DNA from 2 places in the Streptomyces sp. NPDC001828 genome. Region 1 is predicted to be linked to the other one. Evidence: riboswitches for the same ligand, from Rfam matches in the RefSeq annotation. Region 1 holds a riboswitch; the other holds the start of a gene.
What was found. Region 1 has a riboswitch for cobalamin ahead of ACFYZA_RS23155 (prenyltransferase/squalene oxidase repeat-containing protein). Riboswitches for the same ligand answer to the same signal wherever they lie in the genome.
Positions count from the first base shown of each region.

Region 2: it holds a riboswitch for cobalamin, as region 1 does, so the genes downstream of both, metE (5-methyltetrahydropteroyltriglutamate--homocysteine S-methyltransferase) here and ACFYZA_RS23155 (prenyltransferase/squalene oxidase repeat-containing protein) in region 1, are expected to answer to the same signal.

Region 1 covers NZ_JBIATV010000008.1:241,570-245,773, reverse strand. Annotated here, with positions in the region: gene ACFYZA_RS23165 (STAS domain-containing protein) at 1-416, opposite strand, end outside; gene ACFYZA_RS23160 (hypothetical protein) at 502-1,911, opposite strand; cobalamin riboswitch at 2,043-2,118, opposite strand; cobalamin riboswitch at 2,171-2,328, shown strand; gene ACFYZA_RS23155 (prenyltransferase/squalene oxidase repeat-containing protein) at 2,428-4,204, shown strand, end outside.
Region 2 covers NZ_JBIATV010000011.1:86,700-90,903, reverse strand. Annotated here, with positions in the region: gene metE (5-methyltetrahydropteroyltriglutamate--homocysteine S-methyltransferase) at 1-2,069, opposite strand, end outside; cobalamin riboswitch at 2,218-2,438, opposite strand; gene ACFYZA_RS27735 (S41 family peptidase) at 2,500-3,918, opposite strand; gene ACFYZA_RS27730 (FABP family protein) at 4,107-4,204, shown strand, end outside.

The DNA of each region.
Region 1 (4,204 bases):
GTGACCGTGTCGTAGACCCGCAGGAGCTCGTCCGCCCCGGTCACCTGGAAGATCTGCCGCAACGCCTGGGGCACACACGCAAGGACCAGCACCGTCCCGCTCCCGTCCGCCCGCCGCCACACATCCAGCAGCATGTCCAGGCCGACCGAGTCACAGAACTGGACCCGCGACAGGTCCAGCACGACGAAGCGCTCGCCCCGGGAGAGCAGTTCCCTGAGCCGCGGCCGGAACACCGGAGCTGTCACGTAATCCATGTCGCCGCCCACTCGGGCCACCAAACAGCGACTTGAGGCGATCGTCTCGACCCGAGGGGCAGGCACCACACTTTTCCCGACCGGCGCGGCAGGAGACACCGCAGCGGAATCTCGGCCGGAGCCTACCCACCCCCCTACCCCGCCCCGGGCCCCCCACCGCATCCCCACGCGATTACCGGCGCCCCCGCCCCGAAGCACGGCTACCAGCGCTGCGCACCGGGCGCCGGGCACGCCGCCGTGGTCGGGCTCAGCTGCCGTAGCGCAGCGAGATCGTGTCGCCCAGGCTGATCACGGTGTCACGGTTGGCGCCAGCGGCCGAGGCGCCGTCGACACTCGCCTTCCACGTAGAACTACCGCTGTTCGCAAGCCCGTTGACCGACGTGATGATGCCGCTTCCGCTACCGGGGGTGACGGAGGTGACACATCCGGCGGGGGTGGCGGCGCTCGTCGCCGCGTCCAGCACCGCGCCCAGGGTGAGGGTCGCGGCGGTGGGGGTGACGGCCACCGAGCAGACCTTGAGCGAGCTGCCGGTGTCCACGGTCAGGGCCAGCTTGGACGTGGTGCCCGTGGTGAAGCCGGAGGTGGCCACCCACTGCGGGGCACCGGTCGTGGTGGGGACCGGCGGTGTCGCCGTGAAGCCGCCGCCCACCACGGCGCGCAGGCCGTCGATGGAGGCATAGGCGGACGGCGAGGTGTCGCTGGGCTGGTACTTGAAGCCGCCGCCGGGCTTGAACTGCTGGGCGATCAGGAAGTCCACGGGGGTCTTCCCGGCCTTCGTGAGGAAGTCACCGGTCTGGGGGTTGATGCCGCAGGCGTTCAGGCCGGAGACGGCCCAGCCGTTGGAGTCGGTGTTGACGCCGAACATGGCGTCGAAGGCGCCGGAGGTGTTGATGAGCTTCGACTTGAGGAAGCCCTTCGCCTTGGTGATGGCGGGGTCGGTGGCCGGGACGCCGGAGACGCACAGGGAGGCCATGGTGGCGCCGGTCATGTCGATGTCACTGGCCGCGGCGAGTGCGGTCGGGTCGCCCTCGGCCTTGCTGAAGTTCCAGCCGCCGTCGTTGTGCTGGTTGGCCCGTACGGTGGTGACGGAGGCGTTGAGGAGCGTCTGCGGGATGCGCTGGACGCCGGCTTGCGTCCTGGCGCCGCCGAGCGAGAGCAGCGCGAACACGGTCCCGTTGAAGTTGCTCGACGCACCCCAGTAGCCGGGGGCGGAGTTCTGCCAGTACGCGTAGGTGTCCGCGATGAGGTTGCGGTTCGCCGAGACGCGGGCCGGGTCGATGCCGGCCGAGTAGGCGTTGACGATGCCGCGTTCGTAGTCGGTCACGACCGGCGAGGTGCTGGGCCACGCGGGAGTGGCGAGGAGGTTGCGGTAGACGGCGCGGGCGTTCTTCGTGGTGTCGCCGCCCGGGGTGACGTCGACGGCGGCGGTGCCGGCCGCGGCGAACGCGGAGAAGGCCCACTCGTTGGAGAGTCCGGCGCCGGCGTAGGAGCCGTCGGCCGCCTGAAGTGATCTGAGGTAGCTCACGCCGTTGGTCTTGGCGGTGGCTATCTGCGCGGGTGACGAAGTGGCGGAGGCGGGCACGGCCGTGAGCGCCAGGGCGCTCAGCGAGCAGGCCGCCGTCAGCAGGGCCCGGCGGGAAACGCGGGTGGAGGTCATGTCGGGTACTCCCGGGGAGAGGGGACGCCGACCGGTCCGCCGCGTCCGTCCCCTCGCACGAGGACGCCCGGCGCGCGGCAGCAGGCCGTCGTCCGAGCGCGTGGTCGACTTCCTTGATGTGACTGCCGTACGGGTCTTCGGGCTCGCCCCGGCCCCCGGCCGGTCCACACCGTTGCGCGTCAGCTCTGGATTCGCACCAGATTCCCCCATGCGGCAGCACCGGACGCTACCCCAACCTGCCGCGACTGCCCACCACTTGACTGTCTTGCCGGACTTGTGTTCTGATCCGCCCGATTCTCTTGTCAGTTCCGGGGGAAGCCGGTCGAAATCCGGCGCTGACCCGCAACCGTGGATTCGGTGGTACCTCAAGTACCCACCGGACAAGCCGGATTACCCGGACTGACTCAAGCAACAGACGCCGTCGCGGACTACGGTGTGGTGCGGATCGGCCCCTGTTCCAGCGGCGGGGCCCCTCTCCCATGCAGAACTCCGTTGCGGGTGAAGCAGGGGGTAACGGTGGGACACACCAGCAGACCAGGCCGAGGCATACGGGCCAGATTCGCCTCCGCGCTGTGCGCGGTCGCACTGACGGTCGGTGGCGGGGTGTCCTTCCTCGCCGGGGCCGCACCGGCGGCAGCCGATCCCCTGGGCGACTGCACATCCGTCAAGGGCGCCGTCGTCGCCGTCGACTTCGGACACTGGGGCGGCGGAGTCGTCCGTGGCTGTGACGCCACCCCGACCACCGGCTACGACCTGCTGCACGAGGCGGGCTTCACGACGACCGGTACCGAGCACGACGGCCCCGCGTTCATCTGCCGCCTCGGAAATGCCAAGTTCGATACGGGTACGCAGTACCCCACGCCGGATCAGGACGCCTGCAAGCTCACGCCTCCGGCCACGGCCTACTGGTCCTACTGGATCGCACCGCCCGGCCAGGACTACTGGACGTACAGCCCGCTGGGCGCGATGAGCCAGCATCCCAAGGACGGCTCCGTCGAGGCGTGGGTCTTCGGCCCCACCGACCCCAACGGCACGAGCGGCGGCCCCTCCTTCACGCCCGCCCAGGTACGCGCTCAGGGCCAGAGCGACCCGGGCGACCATCCGCCCGTCGTCGAGCCCGCCGAGGTCAACCTCACGGCCGCGGCCGGCTGGCTGAAGGGCCTGCTCCACGACGGCGACCACATCTACGACGAAGGCAGCTCCGCGCCCAACCTGTACCAGACAGCGCGCACGGCGCTCGCCCTCGCCGCGGCAGGCGGCAGGAGTGACGCGCTCGACCGGATGACCACGTATCTCGCCGCGCACACCGACGAGTTCGCCTACCTCAACGGTGTCGGTCAGGCGCCCAGCCCCACCGGCGCCGCGCTGCTCGCCCTGCTGGCCGAGAGCACCGAGCACGACCCGCACGCCTTCGGCGGCCACGACCTGCTAGGTGACCTCACCAAGAGCATGTGCACCGCCGAAGCACTGCCCGACTGCGTCGGCAAGGGCGACTTCCCGGCGGTCGGCGACGTGGCGACCCAGGCCCTCGCGGTCCTCGCACTCCAGCGGGCCGACGCCCCGGTGCCGGCCGACGCCCTCGCGCGGATCGCCGCCCATCAGTGCAAGGACGGCGGCTTCGGCCCCACCCTGCTGCGCGCCGGTGAGACCTGCTCGTCCAGCGACCCGGCCACCACCCCGTACGCCACGGTCGTCCTCCGGCGCGCGGGCGGTCACGACGACGCCGTCGCGAGCGCGCGCAAGAACCTGCGCGCGGCCCAACTGCCCACCGGCGCCTTCGGCGCCTATCCCGGCGTCACCACCGGCGACGTCACCGCGACCGGCGAAGCAGCGCAGGCGCTGCGGCTGCTCGGCGACACCACCCGCGCCGACGCCGCCGTCTCCTGGCTCGGCCGGCAGCAGACGAAGGCCGGCGGCTTCGGCTTCGACGAAGGCGCGACCGACCCGGAGATCTACCCGACCTGGGGCGCCGTCATCGCGGGCGCGCGGACCGACCTGGCGACCCTCACCACCACACGGACGGCCCCGCCCACCACTCCGCCCACCAAGGACCCGACGACCCCGCCGTCCACGGATCCGAGCACGAAGCCCACCGGTCCCTCCCCCACCGGCTCGGCGCCTCCGTGGGCCAAGGGCGAGGGTCCCGACCTCGCCAAGGGCTCCGCTTACCTCACCGACGGCTCGCGGCTGAAGCAGGGCCACTTCTACGAGAACGTCGCCGGCACCGGCTTCGCCGACTTCGGACTGACCATCGACGGGGCCTACGCCCTCGCGGCGACCGGCACCGACAACG
Region 2 (4,204 bases), on a different contig from region 1:
TCGTCCGCTACCCGCATGTGCGAGCGGGCCGCCTCCAGGCTGATCACATCGGCGTCCAGGTCGTCGATGGCGGCCAGGATCTCGCCGAACTCGGCGTAGCACATGTGGGTGTGGATCTGCGTGTCCGGCCGCACCCCGCAGGTCGTCAGACGGAACGCCTCGGTGGCCCAGGCGAGGTACGCGGGCCGGTCGGCCGCGCGCAGCGGCAAGGTCTCCCGCAGCGCCGGCTCATCGACCTGGATGACCGAAGTCCCGTTCCGCTCAAGGTCGTTGACCTCGTCCCGCAGGGCGAGGGCGACCTGGCGGGCGGTCTCGCCGAGCGGCTGGTCGTCCCGCACGAAGGACCAGGCGAGCATGGTGACGGGCCCGGTGAGCATGCCCTTGACCGGGCGGTCGGTGAGCGCCTGCGCGTACGCCGTCCAGCGGACCGTCATCGCCTCGGGTCGGGAGATGTCCCCGGCGAGGACCGGCGGGCGGACATAGCGGGTGCCGTACGACTGCACCCAGCCGTGCTGGGTCGCGAGGTAGCCGGTGAGCTGCTCGGCGAAGTACTGGACCATGTCGTTGCGCTCGGGTTCACCGTGCACCAGGACGTCGATGCCCGTCTTCTCCTGGAAGGAGATCACCTCGCGGATCTCGGCCTCGATCCGCTCCTCGTACGCCGCCTCGGCGATCCGCCCGGCGCGCAAGTCGGCCCGGGCGGTGCGCAGTTCACCGGTCTGCGGGAACGAGCCGATCGTCGTGGTGGGCAGCGCGGGCAGGCGCAGCTGGGCCCGCTGGGCGGCGGCCCGCTCGGGGTACGGCTGGGCGCGGCGGGAGTCGGCCTCGGTGACGGCGGCGGCCCTGGCGCGCACGGCCGGATCATGGGTGATCGCGGAGCTCGCGCGCGAGGCCAGGTCGGCCCGGTTGGCGGCCAGTTCGGCCGTGATGGTGCCGGTGCCCCCGGACAGGGCGCGGGCCAGCGTGGTGACCTCGGTCGTCTTCTGGCGGGCGAACGCGAGCCAGCGGGCGATCTGCGGATCGATGCCGCGCTCGGCGGCCGCGTCGAGGGGCACATGGAGCAGCGAGCAGGAGGGAGCCACGTCCACGCGGTCGGCCAGGCCGAGCAGGGTGGCCAGGGTGGAGAGCGACCTCTCCAGGTCGTTGATCCACACGTTGCGCCCGTCCACGACACCCGCGACGAGCCGCTTGCCGGGCAGCCCGCCCGCCGCCGCGAGGTCCGCCAGGTTGCCCGCGGCGGGCCCGGTGAAGTCCAGGGCGAGCCCGTCGACCGGAGCCTTCGCGAGCACCGGCAGGGCCTCGCCGAGCCGGTCGAAGTAGGAGGCGACCAGGAGCTTGGGGCGGTCGGTGAGGGCGCCGAGCTCGCGGTAGGCGCGGGCCGCCGCGTTGAGTTCGGCGGGGGTGCGGTCCTGGACGAGCGCGGGCTCGTCGAGCTGCACCCACTGGGCGCCGGCCGCGCGCAGATCGGCGAGCACCCGCGCGTACACCGGCAGCAGACGGTCGAGCAGGGTCAGCGGTTCGAAGTCGGCCGCCACACCGGGCGCGGGCTTGGCGAGCAGCAGATAGGTCACCGGGCCCACGAGCACGGGCCGCGCGGACAGACCGAGCACGAGCGCCTCCTTCAGCTGCCCGACCTGCTGGGAGGAGTCGGGGGTGAAGACCGTGTCGGGCCCCAACTCCGGCACCAGATAGTGGTAGTTGGTGTCGAACCACTTGGTCATTTCGAGCGGCGCCACGTCCTGGGTGCCGCGCGCCATGGCGAAGTACCCGTCCAGGGCGTCGGCCGCGAAGGCCGCCCGGTGCCGCTCGGGGACCGCGCCGACCATGACGCTGGTGTCCAGGACGTGGTCGTAGTACGAGAAGTCACCGGTCGGGACCTCGTGGATGCCGGCGTGGGTGAGCTGTTGCCAGACCGCCGAGCGCAGTTGGGCGGCGGTCCGCCTGAGCCCGGCGGCGTCGACGCGGCCCTTCCAGTAGCCCTCGATCGCCTTCTTCAGTTCCCGGTTCGGGCCTTGGCGGGGGTAGCCGTACAGGGTGGCGTGTGCCGCGGCTGCGGACTTCGTGGTCACGAGACTCTCCTTCGCGAGCTCTTCCATGGAGCGATCCCGGGACGGGACGAAGGACACGAAGGGACGACGACCGGGAGCACGGCCGGGGGGCCGCCTGCGGTGCGTACGCCGACCCGCCCTCGAGGTCACCGGAATCTCCGGGGGCGAACGGTCACCCACGGGCAGTGGCAGGTCTTCGGACTCGCGGGCGCGCCTCGTCACTGACGGGGCACCTACTGGCCGTCGCTTCCCGGACCCGGTCGGATCCAGTGCGTATGACGGCGGTCGTTCCCACTCACCGCTGCGGGGCAGTCCCGGATTCCCACCGGGTTCCCTCTTACGACGCATCCCGTCTGGCGGACGGGGCGAACCAGCTGCACCGCCAGCCTAGATCCTCGACCGCCGCCCCGGAAACCGCGTTCTCGCCCACCGGACGGTGAGGTGCGGCACGTCACGACGGGGTGAGCACCTGCCGGGCCAGGGTCAGCGCGGAGTCGCGCCCGTGGGCGAGGTCGTCCTCGGTGAAGACGGGGGTGCGCAGCCGGGGCGGGACGCCGGAGCCGTCGAAGGTGCGGCCGTGCTCGTCGAGGTACTTCTCGTTGGGCAGGATCACCGCCCAGTCCTTGGCCAGTGGCCGGAACATCACGTCGGAGAAGACCCCCTGGGTGTTCTCGCCGATGCGCGTCACCTCGGGGGCGCGGCCCATGAGCGCCTGCGCGAACGTCTCGGCCGCGCTGACCGAGCTGCCACTGGTGAGCAGCGCGACCGGCCCGGTCCAGCGCGGTGCCGCCGCCGGGTGGACGACGATCGGCTGGGGCCGGGTGAAGCGGGCCGGGTCGTCGGGGTCGTCGCGGGCCACCTTGCGGTACGCGGTGTACGCCCGGTCGGTGAGGCGCGAGGCGATCCGCAGCCCGAGCGCGTCGGACCCGCCGCCGTTGAGCCGGACGTCGATCACCAGGCCGCGCAGCGGACCGGCGCCCCGCGCCGCGTCGCGGGGGAGCAGCGCGTCCAGGGCACGGTCGAGCTCGGCCACCTGGTCCTGGAAGCTGCCGCTCTCCACGTACCCGTCGAAGGAGTCGACCCTCAAATAGCCGACGCCGCCCGGCAGTTCACCCACCACCAGCTTGCCCTGCCCGAAGGTCCTTGCCGGGGCGACGAGTTGGCGTTCGACGTTCGCCGCGGCGCGGGTGCGCAGGTCCGCGGTGGGCACCCGGGTGCCGGGCCGCAGGCCGAAGTAGACGGTCCTGCCCTGGTGGACGAGCGCCGTGTGGGCGTCGTGGAGCGGACGCATCATGTCGGTGAGGATCTGCTGGAGCCGGGCATCGGTGGTGTCCGGCGTGATGAGCGGACGGTAACGGTCCCTGACCGCCTGCCAGTTGATGCCCTTCGCGGCGAAGAACGGATAGTTCTCCGCGAAGGTCGCCCAGAACCGGTCGAACACGGCGAGCGGCCCCTCGGCCGCGGGCTGCCGACACCGCTCGGGCAGCGCGGAAAGCCGGGCCAGATGGCGTACGCCGGCCGCGTCGTCGAGCGCGAGCACCGCGTGCTCCCGGCCATCGGGCGTGAAGGTCATCGACGCGACCGAGTCCTCGCCGTACCGGATCGCCCCGCCCGCGCCGGGGCGTCCCACCTGCTGGGCCGTGACCGCACCCGGCAGGCAGCTGACGCGGGTGGTGTCATACGTCGTGAACCTGCCGTTCGCGACCGTCACCAGGGTGCCGTAGCCGTCCATCCGCCACACCCCGTCGAGCCGCCCGGGACCCGCCGCCGACGCGGGGGCCGCCCCGGCCGCACCCACGGTCATCGCCAGCGCCACCCCGATCGCCGCCGCCCTGGCCACCGTCCGTACGCCCGCCGCCCGTACATCCACCGTGTGCACCTTTCCCCGTCGTCCATGCTCGCCCTCGACGCTAGCGGCCGCCCCCGTGCCGCACATCCACCACGCCGGCCGGCCGTGCCCTCCCTGAGGAGGAGTTCTCCATGGTCAACAGGCACCTGCGGAGGATCGACGCCCTAGGCTGCCCTCTGGCATCAGCCCCGACCCCAGGAGCGCACATCGTGTTCGACCCCGCACCGGAGCACCCCTACCCCGACGCCACGCAGCCGGACGCCGCACCCGCCCCGCACGCCCTGCTCGTGCCCGTGCTCGGCTTCCT